Regions from separate parts of the Streptomyces sp. NPDC026301 genome, predicted to be linked through region 2. Evidence: predicted binding sites of a transcription regulator. Region 2 holds the regulator's gene; each other region holds the start of a gene.
The links. Region 2 encodes HrcA, which represses chaperone genes, less so after heat shock. Its sites were predicted from a motif close to TTNGCACTCNGNNNNNCNGAGTGCNAA; they were not measured.
Positions count from the first base shown of each region.

Region 1: a site for HrcA is predicted at 5,105-5,131, ahead of groL (chaperonin GroEL). Genes of this name have one in related genera too.
Region 3: a site for HrcA is predicted at 4,695-4,721, ahead of groES (co-chaperone GroES). Genes of this name have one in related genera too.

Region 1 covers NZ_JBVHPN010000005.1:290,946-301,213, forward strand. The annotation lists gene ACZ4MH_RS11000 (MurR/RpiR family transcriptional regulator) at 1-505, shown strand, start outside; gene murQ (N-acetylmuramic acid 6-phosphate etherase) at 624-1,565, shown strand; gene ACZ4MH_RS11010 (PTS transporter subunit EIIC) at 1,649-3,235, shown strand; gene groL (chaperonin GroEL) at 3,352-4,977, opposite strand; partial or broken gene ACZ4MH_RS11020 (cold-shock protein) at 5,266-5,470, opposite strand; gene ACZ4MH_RS11025 (MoaD/ThiS family protein) at 5,938-6,216, opposite strand; gene thrC (threonine synthase) at 6,323-7,609, opposite strand; SAM riboswitch class I at 7,627-7,785, opposite strand; gene ACZ4MH_RS11035 (glucosyl-3-phosphoglycerate synthase) at 7,966-8,931, shown strand; gene ACZ4MH_RS11040 (alpha,alpha-trehalose-phosphate synthase (UDP-forming)) at 9,020-10,268, shown strand, end outside.
Region 2 covers NZ_JBVHPN010000013.1:241,749-252,016, reverse strand. The annotation lists gene ACZ4MH_RS24000 (HAMP domain-containing protein) at 1-686, opposite strand, end outside; gene ACZ4MH_RS23995 (SpoIIE family protein phosphatase) at 787-2,796, shown strand; gene hemW (radical SAM family heme chaperone HemW) at 2,864-4,096, shown strand; gene ACZ4MH_RS23985 (DUF3097 domain-containing protein) at 4,155-4,976, opposite strand; gene ACZ4MH_RS23980 (MBL fold metallo-hydrolase) at 5,016-5,750, opposite strand; gene hrcA (heat-inducible transcriptional repressor HrcA) at 6,024-7,040, shown strand; gene dnaJ (molecular chaperone DnaJ) at 7,041-8,174, shown strand; gene ACZ4MH_RS23965 (nitronate monooxygenase) at 8,275-9,381, shown strand; gene ACZ4MH_RS23960 (16S rRNA (uracil(1498)-N(3))-methyltransferase) at 9,378-10,121, shown strand; gene ACZ4MH_RS23955 (OsmC family protein) at 10,171-10,268, opposite strand, start outside.
Region 3 covers NZ_JBVHPN010000008.1:274,214-284,481, reverse strand. The annotation lists gene ACZ4MH_RS16520 (hypothetical protein) at 1-170, shown strand, start outside; gene ACZ4MH_RS16515 (hypothetical protein) at 332-913, opposite strand; gene tsaB (tRNA (adenosine(37)-N6)-threonylcarbamoyltransferase complex dimerization subunit type 1 TsaB) at 1,057-1,746, shown strand; gene rimI (ribosomal protein S18-alanine N-acetyltransferase) at 1,818-2,288, shown strand; gene tsaD (tRNA (adenosine(37)-N6)-threonylcarbamoyltransferase complex transferase subunit TsaD) at 2,281-3,432, shown strand; gene ACZ4MH_RS16495 (THUMP-like domain-containing protein) at 3,469-4,650, opposite strand; gene groES (co-chaperone GroES) at 4,868-5,176, shown strand; gene groL (chaperonin GroEL) at 5,309-6,937, shown strand; gene ACZ4MH_RS16480 (SDR family NAD(P)-dependent oxidoreductase) at 7,030-7,803, opposite strand; gene ACZ4MH_RS16475 (LysR family transcriptional regulator) at 8,050-8,961, shown strand; gene ACZ4MH_RS16470 (WhiB family transcriptional regulator) at 9,058-9,387, opposite strand; gene ACZ4MH_RS16465 (response regulator transcription factor) at 9,776-10,268, shown strand, end outside.

The DNA of each region.
Region 1 (10,268 bases), on a different contig from region 2:
GCTGGAGGCGGCCGTGGGCGCGCTCGCCGGCGCCCGCAGGATCGATGTGTACGGCATCGGCGCCTCCAGCCTCGTCGGCCAGGACCTGGCCCAGAAGCTGCTGCGCATCGGCCTGATCGCGCACGCCCACTCCGACCCGCACCTCGCGGTGACCAACGCCGTGCAGATGCGGACCGGCGACGTCGCCGTCGCGATCACCCACTCCGGACGCACCACGGACGTCATAGAGCCGCTGCGGGTCGCCTTCGACCGCGGCGCGACGACCATCGCGGTCACCGGCCGCCCGGACGGCGAGATCGCCGCGTACGCCGATCACATACTGACCACGTCCACGGCCCGCGAGAGCGAGCTGCGCCCGGCGGCCATGTCCTCGCGCACGAGCCAGCTGCTCGTCGTCGACTGCCTCTTCGTCGGCGTCGCCCAGCGGACGTACGAAACGGCGGCGCCCGCCCTCTCCGCTTCGTACGAGGCCCTGGCGCACCGCCACTCCCCCCGCACCCGCTGACCGCCGCGCGCCCCGCCGCGAGGCGGCACCGCCCCACCCGCTGACCGCCGCGAGGCGGCACCCCCCCGCCGCGAGGCGGCACCCCCACCCGCAGCCGTACTCGGAGAGCCCCCACGCCATGACTTCCACCGCTGACCACACCGCCCTGCGGGCCCAGCTGGACACCCTCACCACCGAGGCGTTCCGGCCGGAGCTCGCCGAGATCGACCGGCTGACCACCCTGGAGATCGCCCGCACGATGAACGGCGAGGACGCCACCGTCCCCACCGCGGTCGCGGAGCAGCTGCCGCGGATCGCCGCCGCCATCGACGGCATCGCCGCCCGCATGGCCCGCGGCGGCCGGCTGATCTACGCCGGGGCCGGCACGGCCGGGCGGCTCGGCATCCTGGACGCCAGCGAGTGCCCGCCCACCTTCAACACCGACCCCGAAGAGGTGATCGGGCTGATCGCGGGCGGCCCGCCCGCGATGATCACCGCCGTGGAGGGCGCCGAGGACAGCAAGGACCTGGCCGCCGCCGAGCTGGACGCGCTCGGCCTGACCGCCGAGGACACGGTGGTCGGCATCTCCGCCTCGGGCCGCACGCCGTACGCCATCGGCGCCGTCGAGCACGCCCGCGCCCAGGGCGCGCTGACCGTCGGCCTGTCGTGCAACGCCGGCTCCGCGCTCGCGGCCGCCGCCGACCACGGCATCGAGGTCGTCGTCGGCCCCGAGCTGCTGACCGGCTCGACCCGCCTGAAGGCCGGCACGGCCCAGAAGCTGGTCCTCAACATGCTCTCGACCATCACGATGATCCGGCTGGGCAAGACCTACGGAAACCTGATGGTCGACGTCCGCGCGTCCAACGACAAGCTCCGGGCCCGTTCGCGGCGCATCGTCGCGCTCGCCACGGGCGCGTCCGACACGGAGATCGAGGAAGCCCTCGCCGCCACCGACGGCGAGGTGAAGAACGCCATCCTGACCATTCTCGGCTCCGTGGACGGACCCACCGCGGCCCGCCTGCTCGCCGACTCCCGCGGCCACCTGCGCGCCGCCCTCCAAGCCGCCGCCCAGGAAAGCTGACCACCCGGCGCCCTCCTCCCCCGGGGAGGCGCCGCTGCCCCGCGCCCCCGCGGCGCATCCTCCGACAGAACAGCGCCTCGCACATGACCTCTGCATCTCCCCAGGGGAACTCCGGCTCCCCGGACAAGAACCGCGCCACCGCCGCCGCGCTCCTGCCCCTCGTGGGCGGCGCTGCCAACCTCACCTCCATCGCCCACTGCATGACCCGGCTCCGCCTCGGCATCAAGGACCGTTCGCTGGTCCAGGACGACGCGCTCAAGGCGCTGCCGGCCGTCATGGGGGTGGTCGAGGACGACACGTACCAGATCGTGCTCGGGCCCGGCACGGTCGCCCGCGTCACGCCCGTCTTCGAAGAGCTGGTCGAGGAGGAGCGGGCGGCCGGCGCGGACGGGCCGTCGCCCGCCCCGGCCGCCGGCCCGGACGGCGCGGCGCCCGGCTCCCCCGACTCCCCCACCACCGCCGACGAGCTGGCCGCTCAGGGCGCCGCCATCAAGGCACGCCGGAAGGCGGCGAACGCCACCCCCTTCAAGCTGTTCCTCCGCAGGATCGCGAACATCTTCGTCCCGCTGATCCCCGCCCTCATCGGCTGCGGCATCATCGCCGGCATCAACGGCCTGCTCACCAACCTCGGCTGGCTGCCCACGCTCGTCCCCGCGCTGGCCGCCATCGCCTCCGGCTTCATGGCCCTGATCGCGGTGTTCGTCGGCTTCAACACGGCGAAGGAGTTCGGCGGCACACCGATCCTCGGCGGCGCCGTCGCGGCGATCATCGTCTTCCCCGGCGTCGCGAACATCACCGCCTTCGGCCAGAAGCTCTCCCCCGGCCAGGGCGGCGTACTGGGCGCACTGGGCGCCGCGGTACTGGCCGTGTACATCGAGAGATGGTGCCGGAAGTGGGTGCCGGAGTCGCTGGACGTGCTCGTCACGCCGACCCTCACGGTCCTGTTCACCGGCCTGGTGACGATCTTCGGCCTGATGTACGCGGCGGGCGAGGTGTCCGCCGCGATCGGTACGGCCGCCAACTGGCTCCTCGCCCACGGCGGCGCGTTCGCCGGCTTCGTGCTCGGCGGCCTCTTCCTCCCGCTGGTGATGCTCGGCCTCCACCAGGCCCTCATCCCCATCCACACCACCCTCATCGAGCAGCAGGGCTACACCGTCCTGCTGCCGATCCTGGCGATGGCGGGCGCGGGCCAGGTCGGCGCGGCGATCGCGGTCTACCTCCGGCTGCCGCGCAACGGCTCGATCCGTACGACCATCAAGTCGGCGCTCCCCGCCGGCTTCCTCGGCGTCGGCGAGCCGCTGATCTACGGCGTCTCGCTCCCGCTCGGCCGGCCGTTCATCACCGCCTGCGTCGGCGGCGCGTTCGGCGGCGCCTTCGTCGGCCTGTTCAACCAGCTCGGCACGGCCGTCGGCTCCACCGCCATCGGCCCCTCCGGCTGGGCGCTCTTCCCCCTCCTCAAGGGCAACCACGACCTGGGCGCCACGGCCCTCATCTACGCCGTCGGCCTGCTCGCGGGCTATGTCGTCGGCTTCCTGGCCACGTACTTCTTCGGCTTCAGCAAGCAGCTGCTCGCCGACCTGAACACGGGCGCCGAGGAGGCGCAGGCCCCGCCCCCGGGTGAGGGCCGGCCGGGCACCCACGGCCCGGCCAAGGAGCCGGCGTCCGTCTGAGCCGGCGTCCGTCCGACCGACCGCCGAAAACGCCCGAGGGCGGCACCCCCGCGATGGGGGTGCCGCCCTTGGTCCGTACAGCGCTGAACAGCTGATCCGTTCCCGGAAGGGGTGGATCAGAAGTCCATGTCACCGCCCGGCATGCCGCCCGGGGCGCCGCCGGCGGCGGCCTTCTCCGGCTTGTCGGCGATGACGGCCTCGGTGGTGAGGAAGAGCGCCGCGATGGAGGCGGCGTTCTGCAGCGCGGAGCGGGTGACCTTGGCGGGGTCGATGATGCCCTCGGCGATCATGTCGACGTACTCGCCGGTCGCGGCGTTCAGACCGTGGCCGACGGCCAGGTTGCGCACCTTCTCCACCACGACGCCGCCCTCGAGGCCGCCGTTGACGGAGATCTGCTTCAGCGGGGCCTCCAGGGCCAGCTTCACAGCGGCGGCACCGGTGGCCTCGTCACCCTCGAGCTCGAGCTTCTCGAAGACCGAGGAAGCCTGCAGCAGGGCGACGCCACCGCCGGCGACGATGCCCTCCTCGACGGCCGCCTTCGCGTTGCGAACGGCGTCCTCGATGCGGTGCTTGCGCTCCTTGAGCTCGACCTCGGTCGCGGCACCGGCCTTGATGACCGCAACACCGCCGGCGAGCTTCGCCAGGCGCTCCTGCAGCTTCTCGCGGTCGTAGTCGCTGTCCGAGTTCTCGATCTCGGCGCGGATCTGGTTGACGCGGCCCTGAACCTGCTCGCTGTCACCGGCACCGTCGACGATGGTGGTCTCGTCCTTGGTGATGACGACCTTGCGGGCGCGGCCCAGGAGGTCCAGACCGGCGTTCTCGAGCTTGAGGCCGACCTCCTCGGAGATGACGGTGCCACCGGTGAGGATGGCGATGTCGCCGAGCATGGCCTTGCGGCGGTCACCGAAGCCCGGGGCCTTCACGGCGACGGACTTGAAGGTGCCACGGATCTTGTTGACGACCAGGGTCGACAGGGCCTCGCCCTCGACGTCCTCCGCGATGATCAGCAGCGGCTTGCCCGACTGCATGACCTTCTCCAGCAGCGGAAGGAGGTCCTTCACGTTGGAGATCTTGGAGTTGACGATCAGGATGTACGGGTCGTCGAGCGACGCCTCCATACGCTCCATGTCGGTGGCGAAGTACGCCGAGATGTAGCCCTTGTCGAAGCGCATACCCTCGGTGAGCTCGAGCTCCAGACCGAAGGTCTGGGACTCCTCGACGGTGATGACGCCTTCCTTGCCGACCTTGTCCATGGCCTCGGCGATGAGCTCGCCGATCTGGGTGTCGGCGGCGGAGATGGAGGCGGTGGAGGCGATCTGCTCCTTGGTCTCCACGTCCTTCGCCTGCTCCAGCAGAGCGGCGGAGACGGCCTCGACGGCGCGCTCGATGCCGCGCTTCAGAGCCATCGGGTTGGCGCCGGCCGCGACGTTGCGCAGGCCTTCGCGGACCAGGGCCTGGGCCAGGACGGTCGCGGTCGTCGTGCCGTCACCGGCGACGTCGTCCGTCTTCTTCGCGACCTCCTTGACCAGCTCGGCGCCGATCTTCTCGTACGGGTCCTCGAGCTCGATCTCCTTGGCGATGGAGACACCATCGTTGGTGATCGTGGGGGCGCCCCACTTCTTCTCAAGGACGACGTTGCGGCCCTTGGGGCCAAGGGTGACCTTGACGGCGTCGGCGAGCTGGTTCATCCCGCGCTCGAGACCGCGCCGTGCCTCCTCGTCGAACGCGATGATCTTGGCCATGTGAAGTGGTCCTCCCGGACAGGGGTGGATTGCTCCGGACCGCGCCCGCGCCCGCGACGGACGGTCTGCGTGCCGTGTGGTTCCTTGCCCCACCCGGCCTGCGGACCTCGCTGACCCGATCCAAGTTCTGTCACTCTCACTGGGAGAGTGCTAAGCCCAATGATTAGCACTCGACCCCTCCGAGTGCAAGCTTGGGAACAGAGAAGCGCCTCCGCACCCGCGCACAACGAGAGGCCCGTGCCCCCCTCAGGGGACACGGGCCTCCGTACGCTGCAGTCGGTCGGCGCTTCAGCCGGCCACGCGAACCATGTCCGCCTGCGGCCCCTTTCTGGCCCTGCGAGATCTCGAACTCGACCCGCTGACCTTCCTCAAGGGTGCGGTAACCGTCCATCTGGATCGCGCTGTAGTGGACGAAAACATCCGCACCACCGTCGACCGCGATGAAGCCGTACCCCTTCTCCGCGTTGAACCACTTGACGGTGCCCTGAGCCATTCCTAACTCCCCTATTGCTGGCCCTTGCGCAGGACCGCACTCCGCGGACCCGGGTCAGACCTCACCCCCAAGGAGGGTGTGCGCCGGAACGCGTCGACCGCCGCTGAATGTATCTGCACCGATGCCCAGCGCAACAGGTCAATCGGACGAGAATTCTGCCCACGACCATTCGCCGATTTACGGCGAAGTCTCAATAATTCTGGGCAAGCCGGGCCGGGCATAGCTCATCAACACGACAAAATGCGCACACAGTTTGGGCACATCTTGTCGCGTTCTCATATGCGTCAGGCACGCGCGCGAAGAGGATTCACCTCAACTGTATCGCCTTTAACGACATGGAATCGCCCCGTCCGCTTTCGCTGCGGACGGGGCGATTCCAGGAGTCGTATGCCGTCACCCACGAGACGGTGCACAGGGGGCGCACACGGGGCGCACAAAGGGGCGTGCGCCGGGCGACGAGAGGCTTTTCAGCAGCCGCCGGCCACCGCGGGGATGATCGAAACGCCGGCGCCGTCCGGAGTCGGCGTCTCCAGCCCCTGCTCGAAGCGCACGTCGTCGTCGTTGACGTAGACGTTCACGAAGCGGCGCAGCTTGCCGGTGTCGTCCAGGACGCGGGCCGCGATGCCGGTGTGGTTCTTCTCCAGGTCCGCGATGACCTCGGAGAGGTTCGCGCCCTCGGCGGAGACCTCGGCCTTGCCGTCGGTGTAGGTGCGGAGAATGGTGGGGATGCGGACGCTCACGCTCATGGGGTTCTTCTACCTTCCAGGTTCCGGGAAAACGAGTACAAAGGCTCCGCGGCGCGGCGGAGCGGGGAGGCGGCGCGGGCCCGCCGACGGGCCCGCCGGAACCCCACTACTTGTCGAGGCCGGCCTCGCGGAACGCGTCCAGGCTCGGGCGGATGGTCGCGGTCGGGCCGGTGGTCGGCGCCACGGCGTCCAGCGTCTTGAGCCCGTCGCCGGTGTTGAGGACGACGAGGGACTTCGCCGGGTCGATCTGCCCGTTCTCGATGAGCTTCTTGGTGACGCCGACGGTCACGCCGCCCGCGGTCTCCGCGAAGATGCCCTCCGTGCGGGCCAGCAGCTTGATCGCGTCCACGACCTGCTCGTCATTGACGTCCTCCACCGCGCCGCCGGTGCGGCGGGCGATGTCGAGCACGTACGGGCCGTCCGCCGGGTTGCCGATCGCCAGCGACTTGGCGATGGTGTTCGGCTTCTGCGGGCGTACGACGTCGTGGCCGGCCTTGAAGGCCGTCGAGACCGGCGAGCAGCCCTCGGCCTGGGCACCGAAGATCTTGTACGGCTTGTCCTCGACCAGGCCCAGCGCGATGAGCTCCTTCAGACCCTTGTCGATCTTCGTGAGCTGCGAGCCCGAGGCGATCGGGATGACCAGCTGGTCCGGGAGCTCCCAGCCGAGCTGCTCGCAGATCTCGTACGCGAGCGTCTTGGAGCCCTCGCCGTAGTACGGGCGGAGGTTGACGTTCACGAAGCCCCAGCCCTCGCCCAGCGGGTCGCCGATGAGCTCGGAGCAGAAGCGGTTGACGTCGTCGTAGTTGCCCTCGATGCCGACCAGGTCGCCACCGTAGACCGCGGCCATGACGACCTTGCCGGCCTCCAGGTCGTGCGGGATGAACACGCAGGAGCGGAAGCCCGCCCGGCGCGCCGCGGCGCCGACCGCGCCGGCCAGGTTGCCCGTGGAGGAGCAGGACAGGGTGGTGAAGCCGAAGGCGCGGGCCGCCTCGACGGCGATCGCCACGACGCGGTCCTTGAAGGAGTGCGTCGGGTTGCCCGAGTCGTCCTTCACGTACAGCCCGCCGGTGACGCCGAGCTCGGCGGCGAGGCGGTCGGCCTTGACCAGCTTGGTGAAGCCCGGGTTGAGGTTGGGCTTGTCGGCCACGTCGGCGGGGACGGGCAGCAGCGGCGCGTACCGCCAGATGTTGTTCGGACCGGCCTCGATCTGCTTCCTCAGGCCCTCGGGGTCGCCGCTCGGCAGGTCGTAGGCCACTTCGAGCGGCCCGAAACATTCCTGGCACGCGAAGATCGGACCGAGCGGGAAGCGCGTACCGCACTCGCGGCAGGACAGCGCGGCGGCGGGACCGAGGGTGACGGCGGAAGTGGTGCTTTCGGAAGCTTGCACAGCCATGGAGGCGAGGCCCTTTCTCCTCATCTTCCTCACGACGCACTTCGCCGTGAGACGGATTTGGCACCTTCCCTAGCCGGGAGCCTCGCGCGGCGGACATCAGCGTCCTGGCGGCAAGACCGGCTGGAGGGTTGCCGGGGCTTCAACGGGCCGTATCCCTCTGCCCCTCTGGATGAGCGGTATGGCCTGTGTACGAAACACAGGCGTTTGTTCAGCGGTGACCCCGGCATGCGGTGGTCATCCGCGTTGTTCAAGACTGTAACCGAAGGGGTGGACGGTTGAGATAGCCGTCCGAACCGCGAGATGGCTCACACCGCGTAGCAAGATGGCTCACGCGCGTAGCAGAAGGAGACGGATTCGTGCTGGAAGAGGTGGAGCGCTGGCTGGCCGGCCGCTCATGGTCAGCCGCCGACCGATCGCTCGACCAGCTGCTGGCAGCGAAGAGCCGTACGGGGCAGACGGTCAGCGTAGTGCTGCCGGCGCTCGACGAGGAAGCCACGGTCGGCACGATCGTGGAGATCATCCGCCGCGACCTGATGTCCGCCGCGGTGCCGCTGGTCGACGAGCTGGTCGTGGTGGACTCCGGCTCCACCGACCGCACGGCCGAGGTCGCGGCCGCCGCGGGCGCCCGGGTCGTGCACCGCGACGCGATCCTGCCCCGGCTGGCGACGGTGCCCGGCAAGGGCGAGGTGCTGTGGCGCTCGCTGCTGGCCACCAGCGGCGACATCGTCTGCTTCGTCGACGCCGACCTGCGCGAGTTCTCCGCCGACTTCGTGTCCGGGATCGTCGGGCCGCTGCTGACCGAGCCGCGGGTGCAGTTCGTGAAGGCGATGTACGACCGGCCGCTGGGCGAGGGCGCCGGCGGCCCCAAGGGGGGCCAGGGAGGACGGGTCACCGAGCTGGTGGCCCGCCCGCTGCTCAATCTGCACTGGCCGCAGCTGGCCGGTTTCGTCCAGCCGCTGGGCGGCGAGTACGCGGCCCGCCGTTCGCTGCTGGAGCGGCTGCCCTTCCCCGTCGGGTACGGCGTCGAACTGGGCCTGCTGGTCGACGCGCTGCACACGGTCGGCCTGGACGCGCTGGCGCAGGTCGACGTGGGCGTGCGCAAGCACCGGCACCAGGACGGGCAGGCGCTCGGCCGGATGGCAGCGGCCATCTACCGCACCGCCCAGCTGCGGCTGGCACGCGGGCACCTCGTACGGCCCCGGCTCACCCAGTTCGACCGCGGTGCGGAGGGCGGCTTCGTCCCGCGGACGACCGACGTGGACACCGAGGAGCGGCCGCCGATGCGCGACATACCGGAGTACGCGGAACGGCGCGCGGCATGAGGGGACGCGGCGCCCGACGTGCGGCTGCGCCCTCGATGCGCTCCCGGCCGTACGTTTGAGCGGATCTGTGGCGGGTTAGGTCATCGGCATGGTCTCCTCCAGCTCAGGTGCCCAGGTTCTCGTCGCGTCCAACCGCGGTCCGGTCTCCTACGCCTTGGGCGAGGACGGCACGCTGACGTCCAAACGCGGCGGCGGCGGGCTGGTCTCCGGCCTGTCGGCCATCGGCCCGGACGCCGGGGCCGTGTGGGTCTGCGCCGCGCTCGGCGACGGCGACCGGGAGGCGGCGCGCCGGGCCGCCGCCGACGGCGACGGACTGCTGGACCCCGGCGACACCGGCGGGCAGTCCGTCCGGATGCTGGACATCGCGCCCGAGGTCTTCGCGGACGCGTACAACGGCGTCGCCAACTCCGTGCTGTGGTTCATCCACCACCTGCTGTACCAGACGCCGCTGGAGCCGGCGTTCGACGCGGACTTCCGCGGCCAGTGGGCGTCGTACGAGGCGTACAACGCCGCCTTCGCGGACGCGCTCGCCGCGGCCGCCGCGCCCGGCGCCGCCGTCCTCGTGCAGGACTACCACCTCACGCTGGTCCCGGGGCTGCTCCGCGAGCGCCGCCCCGACCTGCGCATCGGCCACTTCTCGCACACCCCTTGGGCGCCGCCGGACTACTTCCGGCTGCTGCCGGACGACGTGGCGGCCGAGGTGCTGCGCGGCATCCTGGGCGGCGACCGGGCGGCGTTCCTGACCCACCGCTGGGCCGCGGCGTTCGCGGAGTGCTGCGCCGCGGTGCTGGGCGCCGAGGTCGCCCGGGACGGGGAGGCGGGCCTGCGCGTCACGTACGAGGGCCGGACCACCCGGCTCGGGGTGCACGGCCTGGGCGCCGACGCGGACTTCCTGCGCGAGCGCTCCCGGCAGCCGGACGTCGACGAGCGGTTGGCGGACCTGCGCGAGCAGATCGGTACCGGGGAGGACGGCGCGCCGCGGAAGACGGTCGTGCGGGTGGACCGCACGGAGCTGTCGAAGAACATCGTGCGCGGCCTCCAGGCGTACCGGCGGCTGCTGACCGACCGCCCCGAGTGGCGCGGCCGGGTGGTGCACATAGCGTTCGCCTATCCCTCGCGGCAGGACCTGGCGGTGTACCGGCAGTACACCGAGGAGGTGGGGCGGCTGGCGGAGGAGATCAACCACGAGTTCGGCACGGACGGCTGGCTGCCGGTCGTGCTGCACGTCAAGGACGACTTCGCGCGCTCCCTGGCCGCCTACCGGCTCGCCGACGTCGCGCTGGTCAACCCCATCCGCGACGGCATGAACCTCGTCGCGAAGGAGGTGCCGGTGGTGT
Region 2 (10,268 bases):
GTCAGATCGCCGCGCGCCACCGCCGTCGTCACCGCCGCGATGTCCCGCACCTGCGCGGTCAGCCGGGCGGCCATCGTGTTGACCGCCTCCGTCACGTCCCGCCAACTCCCGGACAGCCCCGCGACCTTGGCCCGGCCGCCGAGCCGTCCTTCGTTGCCCGACTCGCGGGCCACCCGCGTGACCTCGCCGGTGAACAGCGAGAGCTGGTCGACCATCGAATTCACCGCGCGGCCCAGCCCGCGGCGGTCGCCGCGCAGCCTGCGGTGCCCGTCGTGCAGCTCCACGCGCTGGGTCAGATCGCCGCCCGCCACGGCGTTCAGCACCTTCGTCGCCTGGGCCGCCGGGACCACCAGCGCCTCGATGATGTCGTTGGCCGCGAGCACCGAGGAGGCCCACGTGCCCTGGCCGGGGCTGGCAGTCATCCGCTCGTCCAGCCGGCCCTGCCGGATCAGCTCGGAGCGCAGCCGCACCAGCTCGTCGGAGTGGTGCTGCGTCCGTGTGGCGATGTCGTTGAAGGCGCCGTGCAGATCGGCGAGGACGCCGTCGTACGCCACGGGGAGCCGCGTGCGGAAGTCGCCCGAGGACATCGAGGCGAGTGCGGTGAGCAGCGGCTTCAGATCAGCCGCCCGCACCCAGCCGGAATCCGTCTCCCGCGTATCGCCGCGCACTGCCGAATCGACCGACATAGTGACCCACTTCAGTAACTCGGTGCGAATGGGTGAGCTCAGTCTGTCACTCTGGCGATGGCGCATTCGGCGCGATTGCGGAACTGCTCGGGAGTGCTCAATGAGGACGACAACTCCGTCGGAAAACGACGTGGTGCGCAGGCCGGCCACGGTCCGGCCCGCCGCCGTCCCCACCCAGGACAGCGGCCCGCCCGCCGACGGCCGCCCGGCCGACGGATCACAACCCGCCGACGGTGCATACGGAACCGACGGTTTCCGCGCCGTCGGACTGCCCGGCTCGCCCATCGCCGCCGGCGCCGCCCGGCAGTTCGTCCGCACGACGCTCGCCGACTGGATCAGCCGCGGGCTGCCCGGCGCCGAGTACCTCACCACGCGCGTCGCCGACGAGACCGAACTGCTCGTCAGCGAGCTGGTCACCAACGCCGTCGTGCACGCCGGCACCGCCGTCGAGCTGCTGTGCCGGCTGCACGGGGACGGCCCGCACACCGCCGTGACCGTGGAGGTCTCCGACCACCACCCGGCCCGCCCGGTGCGCGGCCGCCACGACGCCGTGACGGCCGAGGGCGCGGGCCGCGGCCTGCAGCTGGTCGGCGCGATCGCGGACTCCTGGGGCATCACGTACCGGCGCACCCTGAAGACCGTGTGGTTCCGGGTGGCGGCGGACGCGCCGGAGCCGGCGTACGGACCGCCGGCGGAGATCTTCCACGCGGACCGCAGGGGGCCGGGCGGGCCGCCGGCCACCGAGCTGATGCCGCCCGGGCCGCAGCGGGCCGCGCTGCGCCGCTGCGAGGTGGAGCGGATCCACCACGGCGCGCTGTCCTTCCTCGCCGAGGCGTCCGACCTGCTCAGCGGGCAGCTGGACGCGGACCAGGTAGCCGCGCTGGTCGCGCAGCTGATCGTGCCGCGGATGGCCGACTGGTGCGCGGTGTGGCTGGACGACGGCAAGGACTTCGGGGCGTCCCGGCTGGCCCGCGTCTGGCACGCCACGGAGAGCCGCATCGACGGGCTGCGCGAGCTGCTGGAGAAGGACCCGCCGGTACTGACCGGCCGCGGCGGCGACGGCCACCCCATCGGCGCGGGACCCTGGCCGTGGCCCGGCGAGCCCAGCGGCTTCGGCCCCGGCGGCGCGGCCCTGGCCTGCCCGCTGATCTCCGGCGTGCGCCGGCACGGCACGCTCCTGATAGGCAGGGCCGGACTGCTCCGCTTCCCCGACGAGGTCGTCTCGCTCATCGAGGACCTGGCGGGGCGGGTGGCCCGGGCCATCGCCACCGCGGACGCCTACAGCCGCCAGGAACGCATCAGCCGGGTGCTGCAGCGCCGGCTCCTGCCCGGCCGGCGCCCCGACGTACCGGGCGTGGCCTCGGCCGTGGTGTACGAGCCGCGCGAGGGCGCCTGGGCGGGCGGCGACTTCTGGGACCTCTTCCAGGCGGGCGAGGGCCGCTGGTGCTTCATGCTCGGCGACGTCTGCGGCAGCGGCCCGGAGGCCGCGGCCGTCACGGGTCTGGCCCGCCCGGTGCTGCGGCTGCTGGCCCGCGAGGGGTACGGCGTCGGCGACGTACTGGACCGGCTGAACCGCACGGTCGCGCGGGAGGCGGCCGACTCCGTCGCCGCGGTGGCCGCCGCGGTGGTGGCGGCCGGCTCCGAGGCGGAGCTCCAGCCCGGTTACCGCGAGGAGAGCGAGCAGGCGCGGTTCCTCTCCCTCCTGTACGGCGAGATCGTCCCGTACGCGGGCGGCACCGGTGGCGCCCGCTGCACGCTGGCCAGCGCCGGGCACCCGCTGCCGCTGGTGCTCGGCACGGACGGCACGGTGCGGGCGGTCGCCGCGCCCCAGATGCTGCTCGGCGTCATGGAGGAGACCGAGTACGAGAGCGAGTCCTTCGACCTCCTGCCCGGCGAGACGCTGCTGTGCGTCACCGACGGCGTGACCGAGCGCCGCTCGGGCCGCCGGCTCTTCGACGACGAGGACGGCCTCGCGCAGGCCCTCGCCGAGTGCGCGGGCCTGGGCGCCGACGGCGTCGCCGAGCACCTCCGGCGCCGCGTGCACGCCTTCGACCCGGCCCCGCCGGACGACGACCTGGCGCTGCTGGTGCTGCAGGCGGTGGCCTTGTAGAGGGGGGTAGAGGGGGCAGGAGCGGCCGGCGGAGGGGATCACTCCCCGCGTGCCGGACAATGGCGGTATGCCTTCTGCACTCCCCGACGGTGAGCCCATGCCCGAGGACGGGGCGCTGCCCGCCTCCGCCCTGGACGGAGCGGGCGAGCGGCCGCTCGGGTTCTATCTGCACGTGCCGTACTGCGCGACCCGCTGCGGATACTGCGACTTCAACACCTACACCGCGAGCGAGCTGCGCGGCTCCGGCGGCGCGCTCGCCTCCCGCGAGAACTACGCCGCCACGGTCGTCGAGGAGATCCGGCTCGCCCGCAAGATCATGGGCGACGACCCGCGGCCGGTCGAGACGGTCTTCGTCGGCGGCGGCACGCCGACCCTCCTCCCGGCCGCCGACCTCTCCCGCATGCTCGCCGCGATCCGCGACGAATTCGGCCTCGCGCCCGGCGCGGAGATCACCACCGAGGCGAATCCGGAGTCCGTCGACCCCCGCTACCTGGAGGAACTCCGCGCCGGCGGCTTCAACCGGGTCTCCTTCGGCATGCAGAGCGCCCGGCAGCACGTCCTGAAGATCCTCGACCGTACGCACACCCCCGGCCGCCCCGAAGCCTGCGTCGCCGAGGCCCGCGCCGCCGGCTTCGACCACGTCAACCTCGACCTGATCTACGGCACGCCCGGCGAAACGGACGACGACTGGAAGGCATCCCTCGACGCCGCGATCGGCGCCGGCCCCGACCACGTCTCCGCGTACGCGCTGATCGTTGAGGAAGGCACCCAGCTCGCCCGCCGCATCCGCCGCGGCGAGGTCCCGATGACCGACGACGACGAGCACGCCGACCGCTACCTCATCGCCGAGGACACCCTCACCGCCGCGGGCTTCACCTGGTACGAGGTCTCCAACTGGGCCACCACGCCCGCAGCCCGCTGCCGCCACAACGAGCTGTACTGGACCGGCGCCGACTGGTGGGGCGCGGGCCCCGGCGCCCACAGCCACGTCGGCGGCGTCCGCTGGTGGAACGCGAAGCACCCCGGCGCGTACGCGCAGGCGCTGAACGACGGCCGCTCCCCGGGCGCGGGCCGCGAACTCCTCGCGCCCGAGGACCGCCGCGTGGAACGCATCCTCCTGGAACTGCGCCTCGCGGCGGGCTGCCCCCTGGACCTCCTCGCCCCGGCGGGCGCGAAGGCGGCGGAACGCGCCCTGACGGACGGGCTGCTGGAGGCAGCGCCGTACGAGGCGGGGCGAGCGGTGCTGACGCTCCGGGGCCGGTTGCTGGCGGACGCGGTGGTGCGGGACCTGGTGGACTGACCCGCCGTCCCGGCGAGGTCGTGCCCTCAAACGCCGGGCGGGCTGGATTCAGCCTGATTCATGCGGTGACAAAGTCGATCAGCTCCTCCACCCGCCCCAGCAGCGCCGGCTCAAGGTCCTTGTACGAGCGGACCGAGCCGAGGATTCGCTGCCAGGCGGCGCCCGTGTTCTCCGGCCAGCGGAGTGCCCGGCAGATGCCTGTCTTCCAGTCCTGGCCGTGGGGGACGGACGGCCAGGCGGGGATGCCCACCGCGGACGGCTTCACCGCTTCCCAGACGTCGATGTACGGGTGGCCGACGATCAGGACGTTCGCGTCCGTGACCGAGGCCGCGATGCGGGACTCCTTGGAGCCGGGGACGAGGTGGTCGACGAGGACGCCGAGGCGGGCGTCGGGGCCGGGGGAGAAGGAGCGGACGATCGTGGGGAGGTCGTCGATGCCCTCCAAGTACTCCACCACCACGCCCTCGATGCGGAGGTCGTCGCCCCAGACGCGTTCGACCAGCTCGGCGTCGTGGCGGCCCTCCACGTAGATGCGCCCGGCGCGGGCGACGCGGGCGCGGGCGCCGGGGACGGCGAGGGAGCCGGAGGCGGTGCGGCGCGGGCCCTGCTGTGCGGGCTGCGCTGAGGGGCGGACGAGCGTGACGACCTTGCCCTCCAGGAGGAAGCCGCGGGGCGTCATCGGGAAGACCCGGTGTTTGCCGAAGCGGTCCTCCAGGGTGACGGTCGGCCCCTCGGCCGTCTTCTCGCAGCGGACGACGGCACCGCAGTAGCCGGTGGTGATCTCCTCGACGACCAGGTCGGTGTCGGCCGGGACCTCGGGGGCGGGCTGCTGCTTCTTCCACGGCGGCGTGAGGTCGGGACCGTACTGTCTGCTGCGCATTCGACAGACGATATGCGGGCGGCGTGTCGCCCGTGCGGGCTACCCGGGCGACACGCCGAAGCGGCGGGCCAGCCCCTCGCGCTGGGTGCGGACGAAGCGGGCATCCACGACGGCGCCGTGGCCCGGGACGTAGCGGGCGTCCTCGCCGCCGAGGGAGAGGAGCCGGTCCAGCGCGGCCGGCCAGCAGGCGGGGAGCGCGTCGGGCCCGGCCTGCGGCTCGCCCGACTCCTCGACGAGATCGCCGCAGAACACCACCTCGGGCCCGCCCGAGGTGCCCTGCACGCACACCGCCAGGTCGTGCGCGCTGTGCCCGGGACCCACGTTCGCCAGCAGGACGTGCCGGTCGCCCAGGTCCAGCGTGCGTTCGCCGCAGACCGCGTGCTGCGGGACCACGAGGGTGTCCACCGCCTCGGCCGCCGCGTCCGGGTCGGCCCCGTTCCGTACCGCGTCGGCGAGCAGCGCCTCCGGCTCGCGGCGCAGCAGCTCGCCCATGCCGGTCGCGCCGAAGACCGTCACACCCGCGAACGCCGCCGTGCCCAGTACATGATCGAAGTGCGGGTGGGTGAGTGCGATATGGGTCACCTCACGGCCCAGTACGCCACGGACCTGGCGGCGCAGCTCGGCGCCCTCGGCCAGCCCGGACCCGGTATCGACCAGGAGGACGCCGGTGGTACCGGCCACGACGCCGACCGTGGCGTCCCAGTGCGGCAGCCGGCGCCTGGCGACCCCGTCGGCGAGCCGCTCCCACCCTGCCTCTTCCCAACTCGTGCGCATACCGCGACGCTAGCCCGTATAGCGCGAAATCGCCCGCGGCCGACCGGCTGACCTGGGCGTATCCGGGGGACACGGAGCCGCCGCGGCGCGATACGGTGGCCCGCCGGGCCGCGTGCCGCGGTGCCCGGCCTTGCCCTGGCCGTGCTACCCGGCCGTACACTGGTTCAGGGTTTGGCACTCGGACCGGTCGAGTGCCAGGGACAGCCGGCCGGACCCCGGCCGGGCAGGCGGCCACAGAGGCCAGGGGAGAGCGCGGGACTGGAGGTGTACGCGATGCTCAGCGAACGCAGACTCGAAGTGCTGCGTGCCATCGTCCAGGACTACGTGGGCACCGAGGAGCCCGTCGGCTCCAAGGCGCTCACGGAGCGCCACCGGCTCGGCGTCTCGCCGGCCACGGTCCGCAACGACATGGCCGCGCTGGAGGACGAGGGTTTCATCGCCCAGCCTCACACGAGCGCGGGCCGTATCCCCACCGACAAGGGCTACCGCCTCTTCGTCGACAAGCTGGCGGCCGTCAAGCCGCTCTCCGTCCCGGAACGCCGGGCGATCCACAGCTTCCTCGACAGCGCGGTGGACCTCGACGACGTCGTGGCCCGTACGGTACGGCTGCTCGCGCAGCTGACCCGGCAGGTCGCGGTGGTCCAGTACCCCTCGCTGACCCGGTCCACCGTCCGGCACGTCGAGCTGCTGTCGCTGGCCCCGGCCCGGCTGATGCTCGTCCTGATCACGGACACCGGACGGGTCGAGCAGCGCATGATCGACTGCCCGGCGCCGTTCGGCGAAACGTCCCTGGCGGACCTGCGGGCCCGGCTGAACAGCCGGGTCGTGGGCCGCCGCTTCACCGACGTCCCGCAGCTGGTGCAGGACCTTCCCGAGTCCTTCGAGGCGGAGGACCGGGGCACGGTCTCGACAGTGCTGTCGGTGTTGCTGGAGACTCTGGTGGAGGAGACCGAAGAGCGGCTGATGATCGGCGGTACCGCCAATCTCACGCGCTTCGGACATGATTTCCCGCTGACGATCCGGCCGGTGCTGGAGGCACTTGAGGAGCAGGTCGTGCTGCTCAAGCTGCTGGGAGAGGCGAAGGATTCGAGCATGACCGTGCGCATCGGGCACGAGAACGCTCACGAAGGCCTCACTTCCACATCGGTCGTCGCAGTCGGCTACGGTTCGGGCGACGAGGCAGTCGCCAAACTCGGCGTGGTCGGACCGACCCGCATGGACTACCCCGGAACGATGGGAGCGGTACGCGCAGTGGCACGTTACGTCGGACAGATCCTGGCGGAGTCGTAAGTGGCCACGGACTACTACGCGGTCCTCGGTGTCAGCCGCGACGCCTCGCAGGACCAGATCAAGAAGGCTTTCCGGCGGCTGGCGCGCGAGCTGCACCCGGACGTGAACCCGGATCCCAAGACCCAGGAGCGGTTCAAGGAGATCAACGCCGCTTACGAGGTGCTGTCGGACCCGCAGAAGAAGCAGGTCTACGACCTCGGCGGCGACCCGATGTCCCAGGGCGGCGGCGCCGGCGGTGCCGGCTTCGGCGCGGGCTTCGGCAACTTCTCCGACATCATGGACGCGTTCTTCGGCACGGCGTCGCAGCGCGGGCCGCGCTCGCGCACCCGCCGCGGCCAGGACGCCATGATCCGGCTGGACGTGGAGCTGCACGAGGCCGCGTTCGGTACGACCAAGGACATCCAGGTCGACACGGCGGTCGTGTGCACGACCTGCTCCGGCGAGGGCGCGGCGCCCGGCACGTCGGCGCAGACCTGTGACATGTGCCGCGGGCGTGGCGAGGTCTCGCAGGTCACCCGGTCCTTCCTGGGCCAGGTCATGACCTCGCGGCCGTGCCCGCAGTGCCAGGGCTTCGGCACGGTCGTGCCGACCCCGTGCCCCGAGTGCGCGGGCGACGGCCGCATCCGGTCCCGCCGCACGCTCACGGTCAAGATCCCGGCCGGTGTCGACAACGGCACCCGCATCCAGCTCGCGGGCGAGGGCGAGGTCGGCCCCGGCGGCGGCCCGGCCGGCGACCTGTACGTCGAGATCCACGAGGTCGCGCACCCGGTCTTCCAGCGGCGCGGCGACGACCTGCACTGCACGGTCACGATCCCGATGACCGCGGCGGCGCTGGGCACGAAGTGTCCGCTGGAGACGCTGGACGGGGTACGGGACGTCGACATCCGGCCCGGCACCCAGTCCGGGCAGTCGATCCCGCTGCACGGCTGCGGCATCACGCACCTGCGCGGCGGCGGTCGCGGCGACCTGATCGTCCACGTCGAGGTCCAGACCCCGGGCAAGCTCGACGCCGAGCAGGAGGAGCTGCTGACCCGGCTCGCCAAGCTGCGCGGCGAGGAGCGGCCCACCGGGCAGTTCCAGCCGGGCCAGCAGGGACTGTTCTCGCGCCTCAAAGACGCCTTCAACGGGCGGTAGGCAGTAAGGCCGGGGGGCCGGGGTGGTCCCCCGGGAAGGCACTGCGCGGCACGGTCGCCCCGATTCAAGGGGCGGCCGTGCCGCGTGACACGATGTGGTCATGCCCACCGCGCTGACCGATCTGTGCCGCCATCCGATCGTGCAGGCCCCCATGGCGGGTGGCGCCTCGTGTCCCGAGCTGGCCGCCGCCGTCAGCACGGCCGGCGGCCTGGGCTTCCTCGCGGCCGGATACAAGACGGCCGACGGCATGTACCAGGAGATCAAGCAGCTGCGCGGGCTGACCGACCGCCCCTTCGGCGTGAACCTCTTCATGCCGCAGCCCGAGCTCGCCGACGCGGCCGCCGTCGAGGTCTACCGCGAACAGCTCGCGGGCGAGGCCACCTGGTACGAGACGGAGCTCGGCGACACCGCGGGCTCCGCCGACGACGGGTACGACGCCAAGCTCGCCGTCCTGCGCGAGGACCCCGTGCCGGTGGTCTCCTTTACCTTCGGCTGCCCCGGCCGCAAGACGCTGCAGGCCCTCGACCGGGTCGGCACGTACACCGTCGTCACCGTCACCACGGCCGCCGAGGCGCGGGCCGCGCAGGAGGCGGGCGCACATGCCGTGTGCGTCCAGGGCACAGAGGCGGGCGGCCACCAGGGCACGCACCGCGACGACCCGCACAGCGACGGCACCGGCGCGGGCTTCGGCCTGCTCACGCTGATCGCCGAGGTCCGCGAGGCCGTCCGGCTGCCGGTGATCGCCGCGGGCGGGCTGATGCGCGGCGCGCAGGTCGCCGCCGTACTGGCGGCGGGCGCGGCCTCGGCCCAGCTCGGCACGGCCTTCCTGGCCTGTCCCGAGTCCGGCGCCCACCCGCTGCACAAGCGGGCCCTGACCGACCCCCTGTTCACCCGTACGGAGCTGACCCGGGCGTTCTCCGGGCGCCCGGCCCGCGGCCTGGTGAACCGTTTCCTGCGCGAGCACGGCCCGTACGCCCCGGCCGCCTACCCGGCCGTCCACTACCTCACCTCCCCGGTACGCAAGGCCGCCGCCAAGGCCGGCGACCCGCAGGCCATGAGCCTGTGGGCGGGCCAGGGCCACCGGCTGGCCCGGCGGCTGCCCGCGGGCGAGCTGGTGGAGGTACTGGTGGCCGAACTGGCCGCCGCACGCGACATGTCGAACCCCTCCGGCGCCGCCGGAACCGGACCCCTCGGGAGTGCCTCGTGACCGCCCCGGTCTTCCTCGTCGACTCGCTGGCCGGCGCCGCGCCCGGCGCGACCCTGACCCTGGACGGCCCGGAAGGGCGGCACGCGGTGTCGGTGCGGCGGCTGCGCGCCGGCGAGGAGATCGTGCTGACGGACGGCGCGGGCACCGGCGCTTACGGAACGGTCGCCGCGGTCGAGGGCAAGGACCGGCTCGACGTCGCGGTGACGGACGTACGGACCGAGGAGGCGCCGCGGCCGCGCCTCACCGTCGTACAGGCGCTGCCCAAGGGCGACCGCGGCGAACTGGCCGTGGAGACCATGACCGAGACCGGCGTGGACGCGATCGTGCCGTGGCAGGCGTCGCGTTGTGTGACGCAGTGGAAGGGCGAGCGGGGCGCCAAGTCGCTGACGAAGTGGCGCAATACGGCGCGCGAGGCCGGGAAGCAGGCGCGCAGGCTGACGTTCCCCGAGGTCGCGGCGGCGGCGTCGACGAAGGACGTGGCCGAGCTGCTGTCCGGCGCCGCCTTCGCCGCCGTGCTGCACGAGGAGGGCAGCGAGCCGCTCGCCCGCGCCGAACTCCCCGCCGACGGCGGCATCGTGCTCGTCGTCGGCCCCGAGGGCGGCGTCTCGCCCGAGGAGCTGGAGCTGTTCGCGGCGGCCGGCGCGAAGCCGTACCGGCTGGGGGCGAGCGTGCTGCGCACCTCCACGGCCGGCACGGCCGCCACGGCACTGCTGCTGGGGCGTACGGGCCGCTGGAACTGACCGCGGGCCGGTTCGGCGCGAGGAGCGCGGAACCGGCCGGTGCGGGGCGTCAGACCAGCGTCGCGTCGAGCGTGATGTTCTTGACGCCCGCCAGAGCCTGGCTGACGGGGCAGTTCTTCTTGGCGTCCTCGGCCGCGGCCTGGAAGT
Region 3 (10,268 bases), on a different contig from region 2:
GCCGCGACGACAGCGAACCGTCTCCGCACCGCCGCGAGGACGGGCCCCGGCCGACCATGAACGAGCTCCTGGCGTCCTGCGCGGCCGCCACCGCGGTCTCCACGCCACCGGACGCCCCCGAGCCGGCCTCGCCCGACGCGAGCGAGAACAGCGGCCGCGACGCCGCGTAGGCGGCAAGCCGGACCCTCGGTGGTCGGCACGCCAATGCCCCGCCGTCGGCCGATGCCTCCGCCGTCCACCGACGGCCCGTTTCCCGCGTAGCCCGTACGAGTGATTCGTAAGCCCGCGCCTCTGCGCTGCGCCGTACGGGTGCGGGCCCGCCTCGCGTGGGCTACGGAACGACGACGACCTTCTTGCCGATCGTCGCGAACTTCCACATCGCCGCGCCGTCGGCCCGCTTCTCGCGGATGCCGCCGGTCTTCTGCTTCTGCTGCTTCTGCGGCGTGCCCGTGCCCGGCTGCGGCATCGAGCCGTCGACCGCCGCGCTGAAGCCGACCACGACGTTGTCGACCGTCGCGAACCGCACGACATTCTCGATCGGAATGCCGTCGGAACCGGTCACGCTCGCGGAGCGCGTGGTCACCGAGTACGCCCCCGGCGCCGGGCTGACCGTGCTGGGCACGACCTCGTACGTCCGCAGGACCTGGTCCTTCGGGCCGACCAGCCACACCCGCCGGGCGTCCAGCGCGTACACCACGCGCTCGCCCGTGCCGGAGTGCGCCGGTACCGCGGTCTCCCGCTGTTCCTTCTCCTTCGCCGACTCCTTGGGCGCGGGGTGCCCCGACGGCGCGGGCGAGACCGCGGCGCCGCCCTTGGCCGCGCGGACCGGCGCCAACGGGCCGGTGGCGTCCGCCGAGGCCTGGAAGGCCAGGAAGCCGACCGCGGCCAGCGCCGCCACAGTGAGAGCCGTCACGATCGAGCTGCTCCTAGCGGCCACCGCCGTGCCACCTTTCCGTACGGTCCGTACGCGTCAGAAGTCCGAAGTCCCCGCACGCAGCGTACCGGCGAGCGCGGTACCCGGCAGGGCGGTGTCCGCCGCGCCGTAGTCTTGAGGGCGTGCTGCTGCTTGCCCTTGACACCGCGACCCCCGCCGTTTCCGCCGCGCTGCTCAGCTGCGACCCCGGCCCGGACGGCGGCCCGGCCGCTCCCCGTGTGCTCGCCGAGGCGCGCGAGGTGGACGCCCGCCGCCACGGCGAACTGCTGCTGCCCGCCGTCGACCGCGTGCTCGGCGAGGCCGGCGTGAAACTCGACGCGGTCACGGACGTCGTCGTCGGCGTCGGCCCCGGCCCGTACACCGGCCTGCGCGTCGGCCTGGTCACCGCCGCCACCTTCGGCGCGGCCCTGGACGTGCCCGTGCACGGCCTGTGCACGCTGGACGGCATCGCGTACGCCTCCGGTATCGAGGAGCCGTTCGTGGTCGCCACGGACGCGCGCCGCAAGGAGGTCTACTGGGCCCGCTACGCCGACTTCCGTAACCGGCTGACCGACCCGGCCGTCGACCGCCCGGCCGACATCGCCGAGCAGGTCGCCGGGGTGCCGGCGGTGGGCGCGGGCGCGCTCCTGTACGACGGCGCCTTCGACGGCGTACGGACGGACGGGCCCGAGTACCAGTCGGCGGCGGCCCTCGGCACGCTCGCCGCCGAGAAGCTGGCCCGCGGCGAGGAGCTGCTGCCGCCGCGGCCGTTGTACCTGCGCCGCCCCGACGCCCAGGTGCCCGCCAACTACAAGGTGGTCACCCCGAAGTGACCGCCCACGCCGGCCGGCCCCCGGGGGCCGGTGACCCGCAGCCCGCCGACCGGCCCGCCACGCTGCGCGAGATGCGCTGGTGGGACATCGAGCCGGTGCTGGCGCTGGAGGAAGAGCTGTTCCCCGAGGACGCCTGGTCCCGGGGGATGTTCTGGTCCGAGCTGGCACACGCCCGCGGGCCCGGCGCCAACCGGCACTACACCGTCGCCGAGCGGGACGGCCGGCTCGTCGGCTACGGCGGGCTCGCCGCCGTGGACGGCACCGGCGACGTCCAGACCATCGCCACAGCCCGCGACCAGTGGGGCTCCGGGCTCGGCGGCCGGCTGCTGACCGACCTGCTCACCGCCGCCACCACCTTCGAGTGCCACGAAGTGCTCCTCGAAGTACGCGTCGACAACCACCGCGCCCAGCGCCTGTACGAACGCTTCGGCTTCGAGCCCATCGGCTTCCGCCGCGGCTACTACCAGCCGGGCAACGTCGACGCCCTGGTCATGCGCTACACCACCGAATCCCTCGTACAAGGAACACCGATCAATGGCTGACGAACCGCTCGTCCTCGGCATCGAGACCTCCTGCGACGAAACCGGTGTCGGCATCGTCCGCGGCCACACCCTGCTGGCCGACGCGATCGCCTCCAGCGTCGACGAACACGCCCGCTTCGGCGGCGTCGTCCCCGAGGTCGCCTCCCGCGCCCACCTGGAGGCGATGGTCCCCACGATCCAGCGCGCCCTGAAGGAGGCCGGCGTCGCCGCCTCCGACCTGGACGGCATCGCCGTCACGGCGGGGCCCGGCCTGGCGGGCGCCCTGCTCGTCGGCACCTCGGCGGCCAAGGCGTACGCGTACGCCCTCGGCAAGCCGCTGTACGGCGTCAACCACCTCGCCTCGCACATCTGCGTCGACCAGCTCGAACACGGCGCGCTGCCCGAGCCGACCATGGCCCTGCTGGTCTCCGGCGGCCACTCCTCGCTGCTGCTCGCGCCGGACATCACCTCCGACGTGCGGCCGCTGGGCTCGACGATCGACGACGCGGCGGGCGAGGCGTTCGACAAGGTCGCCCGGGTGCTGCACCTCGGCTTCCCCGGCGGCCCGGTCATCGACCGGATGGCCCGCGAGGGCGACCCGGACGCGATCGCGTTCCCGCGCGGCCTCACCGGCTCCCGCGACCCCAAGTACGACTTCTCCTTCTCCGGCCTGAAGACCGCCGTGGCCCGCTGGATCGAGGCCAAGCGCGCGGCCGGCGAGGAGGTGCCGGTCGCCGACGTCTCCGCGTCCTTCCAGGAAGCGGTGGTGGACGTGCTGACGCGCAAGGCCGTACGGGCCTGCAAGGACCACGGCGTGGACCACCTGATGATCGGCGGCGGCGTCGCGGCCAACTCCCGGCTGCGCGCGATGGCCGAGCGGCGCTGCGAGGACGCGGGCATCACGCTGCGCGTGCCGCGCCCGAAGCTGTGCACGGACAACGGCGCGATGGTCGCGGCCCTGGGCGCCGAGATGGTCGCCCGGAACCGCCCGCACTCCGCCTGGGAGCTGTCCGCCGACTCCTCCCTCCCGGTCACCGAGCCGCACGTCCCGGCCCCGGAGCACCGTCACCGCCACGGCGTACCGCACAGCCAGGGCCACGGCCACGGTCATGGCCACGACCACGATCACGTGCACGAGATCAGCAAGGACAACCTGTACTCGTGAGCGGCCGTCGGCCGTACTGCTGAGGCGCCGGCCTCCTCATCGAGGCGTCGCCGGCCGGCCGATGAGCATCGTCGGGGCGCCCGCGACGCGGGTGAGGAGGACCGTGGCGGAGTGCGGGCCGCGGAGCTTCACCTTGCGGCGGAGCTCCTCCGGCTCGACGGCGGAGCCGCGCTTCTTGACCGTCAGCACGCCGATCTCGCGCTCCCGGAGGAGTGCCTTGAGCTTCTTGAGGTTGAAAGGCAGCTCGTCGGTGATCTCGTAGGCGGCGGCGTACGGGGTGGGGCGCAGCTCGTCGGCGGTGACGTACGCGATGGTCTCGTCGATCAGGCCGCCGTCCAGCTCCGCCGCGACCTCCGCGACCAGGTGCGCGCGGATGACGGCGCCGTCCGGCTCGTAGAGGTAGCGGCCCACCGGGCGCACGGCCGGGTCGGGGAGCGGCGCTGTGGTGTGCAGCGCGGCGCCGGAGGGGAGCAGGGTGGCCCGTACCGAGCCCGGGTCCGTGCCGAACCAGAGCACGGCCTCCTTCACGTCGCCGCCGTCCGAGATCCACTCCGCGGCGGCGTCCTCGGGGATCGCCTCGTGCGGGATGCCGGGGGCGATCTTGAGGGCGGCGTGCGGGGCCTTGCGGGCCGCCTCGATCGCCCAGGAGAGCGGTGGGGAGTACGCCTCCGGGTCGAACACGCGGCCGCGGCCGCCCCGCCGCGCCGGGTCCACGAAGACGGCGTCGTACGGGCTCGTGTCGATCTCCGTGACGTCTGCGCAGCGCACCTCGATCAGGTCGGCCAGGCCCAGCGCCTCGGCGTTCGCGCGGGCCACCTCGGCGGTGAGCGGGTCGCGGTCCACGGCCAGGACCCGGATGCCGGCCCGGGCGTACGCGATCGCGTCGCCGCCGATGCCGCAGCACAGGTCGGCGACGGACCGTACGCCGAGCGCGGCCAGCCGCGCGGCGCGGTGGACGGCGACGGTGCGGCGGGTGGATTGCTCGACGCCGTTCGGGGTGAAGAACATCCGGTACGCGTCCTCGGCGCCGAACTTCGCGACTGCCCGCTGCCGCAGCCGGGCCTGCCCGAGTGCCGCGGAGACCAGTTCGGCCGGGTGCTCGCGGCGCAGCCGGGTGGCGGTGGCGAGTTCCTGCGCGGGGTCGTGGTCGCGGAGGCCGGACAGCAGCGCCCGGCCCTCGTCGGTGAGCAGCGCGGAGAAGGAGTCGAGAGGGTTCACCCGGCCCATTCTGGGGCAGGTCACGGATCTCTTTCGAAGCCACGTTGGCACTCCGCTTGACCGAGTGCTAACCGCGTCATAGTCTCGGCGCTGGCACTCACCACTGGAGAGTGCCAAACACAGCGACGGGCAGGTCCGGCACCCGCGACGACGGATCCACCTGGTCGCCACCTCAGACAGTTAACCCCGTGAGATCTCCGAAGGGGGAGGTCGGATCGTGACGACCGCCAGCTCCAAGGTTGCCATCAAGCCGCTCGAGGACCGCATTGTGGTCCAGCCGCTCGACGCCGAGCAGACCACGGCTTCGGGCCTGGTCATTCCGGACACCGCCAAGGAGAAGCCCCAGGAGGGCGTTGTCCTGGCCGTGGGCCCGGGCCGCTTCGAGGACGGTAACCGTCTTCCGCTCGACGTTTCCGTCGGCGACGTCGTGCTCTACAGCAAGTACGGCGGCACCGAGGTGAAGTACAACGGCGAGGAGTACCTCGTCCTCTCGGCCCGCGACGTTCTCGCGATCGTCGAGAAGTAAGCCGGGAGTCCGGGTTCACCTCGGACACCAGTACTGCACCCAGCTTTTCTGATCTGCGCCCCTGGTTCCCGCGTCTCACCACCCGGGGCAGGGGCGCATTTCGTTGAGAGTACGACTAAGGACACGTAACTCATGGCGAAGATTCTGAAGTTCGACGAGGACGCCCGTCGCGCCCTCGAGCGCGGCGTCAACAAGCTTGCCGACACGGTCAAGGTGACGATCGGCCCCAAGGGCCGCAACGTCGTCATCGACAAGAAGTTCGGCGCCCCCACCATCACCAACGACGGTGTCACCATCGCGCGCGAGGTCGAGGTCGACGACCCGTACGAGAACCTCGGCGCCCAGCTGGTGAAGGAGGTGGCGACCAAGACCAACGACATCGCGGGTGACGGCACCACCACCGCGACCGTCCTGGCCCAGGCCCTGGTCCGCGAGGGTCTGCGCAACGTCGCCGCCGGTGCCTCCCCGGCCGCCCTGAAGAAGGGCATCGACGCCGCCGTGAAGGCCGTGTCCGACGACCTCCTCGCGACCGCCAGCCCGATCGACTCCAAGTCGGACATCGCCGCCGTGGCCGGCCTGTCCGCCCAGGACAAGCAGGTCGGCGAGCTCATCGCCGAGGCGATGGACAAGGTCGGCAAGGACGGTGTCATCACCGTCGAGGAGTCCAACACCTTCGGCCTGGAGCTCGACTTCACCGAGGGCATGGCCTTCGACAAGGGCTACCTCTCCCCGTACATGGTCACCGACCAGGAGCGGATGGAGGCCGTCCTCGAGGACCCGTACATCCTGATCCACCAGGGCAAGATCGGCTCGATCCAGGACCTGCTGCCGCTGCTGGAGAAGGTCATCCAGGCCGGCTCCTCCAAGCCGCTGCTGATCATCGCCGAGGACGTCGAGGGCGAGGCCCTGTCGACCCTGGTCGTGAACAAGATCCGCGGCACCTTCAACGCCGTCGCCGTGAAGGCCCCCGGCTTCGGTGACCGCCGCAAGGCGATGCTCGGCGACATGGCCACCCTCACCGGTGCGACCGTCATCGCCGAGGAGGTCGGCCTCAAGCTCGACCAGGCCGGTCTGGACGTGCTGGGCACCGCCCGCCGCGTGACCGTCACCAAGGACGACACCACCATCGTCGACGGTGGCGGCAACTCCGAGGACGTGCAGGGCCGCGTCAACCAGATCAAGGCCGAGATCGAGTCCACCGACTCGGACTGGGACCGCGAGAAGCTCCAGGAGCGCCTCGCCAAGCTCGCCGGTGGCGTCTGCGTCATCCGCGTGGGTGCGGCCACCGAGGTCGAGCTCAAGGAGAAGAAGCACCGTCTGGAGGACGCCATCTCCGCGACCCGCGCCGCGGTCGAGGAGGGCATCGTCTCCGGTGGTGGCTCCGCGCTCGTCCACGCCGCCAAGGTGCTCGAGGGTTCGCTCGGCAAGGAGGGTGACGAGGCCACCGGTGTCGCCGTCGTCCGCCGCGCCGTCGTCGAGCCGCTGCGCTGGATCGCCGAGAACGCGGGCCTCGAGGGTTACGTCATCACCGCCAAGGTCGCCGAGCTCGAGAAGGGCAACGGCTTCAACGCCGCCACCGGCGAGTACACCGACCTGGTGAAGGCCGGCGTCATCGACCCGGTCAAGGTCACCCGCTCCGCCCTGGAGAACGCCGCCTCCATCGCCTCCCTGCTGCTCACGACCGAGACCCTGGTCGTCGAGAAGCCGGCGGAGGAGGAGGCCGAGGCCGGCCACGGCCACGGCCACGGCCACTCGCACTGAGTGCAGTAGCTCCGCACCGAGGCCCGGCACCCCGCGAAGGGGAGCCGGGCCTCGGGCTTTTCCGGTACGTGCGGGCTGCTGCCGGGTGAGCGCTACTGCGGCCCGTACTTGCGTCCCGTCCGGGACGTGACGCCGCCCAGGAGGTTGCGCGGGGCGAGCTTCACGACGCCCATCATGGCCTTGTAGCGCGGGTCGGGGATGGAGAGGGACTTGCCGCGGGCGAGGTCCTTCATCGCCGCGTCGACCAGCTTGTCGGCGTCCAGCCACATCCAGTCGGGGATGTTGTCCGTCCCCATCCCGGCCCGCTCGTGGAATTCCGTACGGACGAAGCCCGGGCACAGGGCCATCAGGCGCACCCCGCTGCCGGCCAGGTCGCGGGCCGCGCCCTGGGTGAACTGCACGACCCACGCCTTGCTCGCGCCGTACGTGCCGCGCGGCACGAAGGCCGCGACCGAGGCGACGTTGACCACGCCGCCGCGCCGCCGCTCGCGCATCCCCTTCACCGCCGCCGAGGTCAGCCGCAGTACCGCCTCGCAGTGCACCTTCAGCATCGTCAGCTCGTCGGCCATGGGCACTTCGAGGAACTCGCCCTTGTTGCCGAAGCCCGCGTTGTTGACCAGCAGGTCCACCGGGTGCCTGGTGTCACCGAGCCGTTCCTCGACGGCCGCGATGCCCTCCTCCGTCGCCAGATCGGCGACCAGCACCCCGGCCTCGATGCCGTGCCGGTCGTGCAGCTCGGCCGCGTGTTCGCGCAGCTTCTCCTCGTTACGGGCCACCAGCACCAGGTTGTGCCCGTCGCCCGCCAGCCGGCGCGCGAACGCCGCCCCGATGCCCGCCGTCGCTCCCGTGACCAATGCAGTCGTCATAAGAGAACGCTATCGGCACGGTGGTCCGCCGCCCGCCCGGGCACCCGCCGTACGGGCGACCGACCCGCCGTCAGCTCCCTCGCCCCGTCCGGTACTTCGGAGCCCGCGCACGGTGTACTTCCGGCCCACTGGTGATGGGATTCGCGCCGAATGTTCCGGCGGTTTCCGCTGTCGTACGGTGGGTGATGCGCCAAAGCGGCGAGTGATTTATCCGAGCTCGCCCCAAGTGATGCTTATGCTTGAGGCATGATCGAGGCTCGTCATCTCCGCGTGCTCCGCGCCGTCGCGCGGACCGGTTCCTTCTCCGCCGCCGCGCGCGAGCTCGGCTGCACCCAGCCCGCCGTCTCCCAGCAGATGAAGGCGCTCGAACAGTCGGCGGGCACGCCGCTGATCATCCGTGCCGGCCGCGAGATGCGGCTCACCGAGGCCGGCCAGGCCCTCGTGCGGCACGCCGCCGGCATCCTCGCCGGGCTCACCGCCGCCGAGGAGGAGGTCGCGGCGATCGCCGGGCTGCGCGCCGGGCGGGTCCGGCTGGTGTCCTTCCCCTCGGGCAGCTCCACGCTGGTGCCGACCGCGCTGGCCGCGATGCGCGCCGCGCACCCCGGTACGGGGGTCTCGCTGGACGAGGCGGAGCCGCCGCGCTCCATCGAAATGCTGCGCGGCGGCGACTGCGAGATCGCGCTGGCCTTCCGGTATCCGGAGGTGCCGGGCGCCGACCCGGCGGCCGAGTCGGAGTGGGACGACCTGGTCGTGCGGCGGGTGCTCACCGACCGGCTGGTGGGGCTGGTGCCCGAGGAGCACCGGCTCGCCGGCGAGGGGCGCGCCGGCTTCGCCGAGCTGGCGGACGAGCCGTGGATCGCGGGCTGCCCGCGCTGCCGCCGCCACCTGGTCACAGTGTGCGAGCGCGCCGGGTTCACGCCGCGCATCGACTTCGCCACCGACGACTACCCGGCGGTGATCGGGCTGGTGGGCGCGGGCCTGGGCGTCGCCGCTCTCCCGGAGCTGGCGCTGGCCTCGGTACGGCCCAAGGCGGCGCGCACGATCCGGCTGGAGCCGGTCGTGCAGCGCGAGATCGTGGCGCTCACGCTGCCGGACCTGGCGCAGGTCCCGGCGGTGGCGGCGATGCTCGACCAGCTGGCGGCCGCGGGCCGCCGCTGATCTGCACCGGTACCGCTCTCCCGGCGGTACCGGCCGCCGCACCGCGCGGGGCGCGGCAGCGGCGCAGAAACGTTACGTCTGTTCGGGTGGACGGCGTCACCCTCTGTACAGCGTGGCCGGGTTCGAGCCGCCGGCCGGCACGAGGCGGTGCCGCGCCCGGCCCATCAGCTCTTCCCGCTCGTCCTCGGTCAGTCCTCCCCACACGCCGTAGGGCTCGCGGACGGCCAGGGCGTGGGACGCGCATTCGGCGCGTACAGGACAGCGCATGCAGACCTCTTTCGCGGACGTCTCGCGCGCGCTGCGGGCCGCGCCACGTTCGCCCTCGGGGTGGAAGAAGAGCGAACTGTCCACGCCGCGGCAGGCGGCGAGCAGTTGCCAGTCCCAGAGGTCCGCGTTCGGGCCCGGAAGGCGGGAGAAATCTGCCATTGCTAGTCCCCTCGAAGCGTGGCGGTACGGGCTCCTGTTCAAGACCGTACATCTACCGTCTAAGCAGATGTAAATATGACTCATCTCGAATCTTGCCCCAGATAACTAGCAAACGGAAGAAAAGCCACCAAACAGGGCATACCGCCCCCGTTACGGGAAGTGGTGCGGCAGGGGGCGCGGGTCTTGATGCTGCGTGTCCGGCCCCTCACATAGAGTGTCGAAAACGGCTCCTCAGCCCGTAACTCTTTCGGGTGACCGTCGTTGAGAGTGCGGAAGCGGTTGACAGAGGGACTCCCCGGGCAGGTGTCCGAGGCCGTCAATCGCACAGGTGACGATACGTACCAGCCTGGAGGCACAACGTGACGCGCATCAGCTGCGGAGGACGGCCATGACTTCCGTCCTCGTCTGCGACGACTCCCCGCTTGCCCGAGAGGCGCTCCGTCGGGCGGTTGCGACCGTCCCCGGCGTCGAGCGCGTGACGACCGCGGCCAACGGCGAGGAAGTCCTCCGCCGCTGGGGTGCCGATCGCTCGGACCTGATTCTGATGGACGTACGGATGCCCGGCCTCGGCGGCGTCGAGACCGTGCGCCGGCTGCTGTCCGCCGACCCGGGCGCCCGGATCATCATGCTCACCGTCGCCGAGGACCTCGACGGCGTGGCACTCGCCGTCGCCGCCGGCGCCCGCGGCTATCTGCACAAGGACGCCTCGCGCGCCGAGCTGCGCGCGACGGTCACCCAGGCGCTCGCCGACCCGACCTGGCGCCTCGCCCCGCGCCGGCTGCGGTCCGCCGAGATGGGTGCAGCCCCGACGCTCACCGCGCGTGAGATCCAGGTGCTCGAAGGCATGAGCCACGGCCGGTCGAACGCCGAGATCGGCCGCG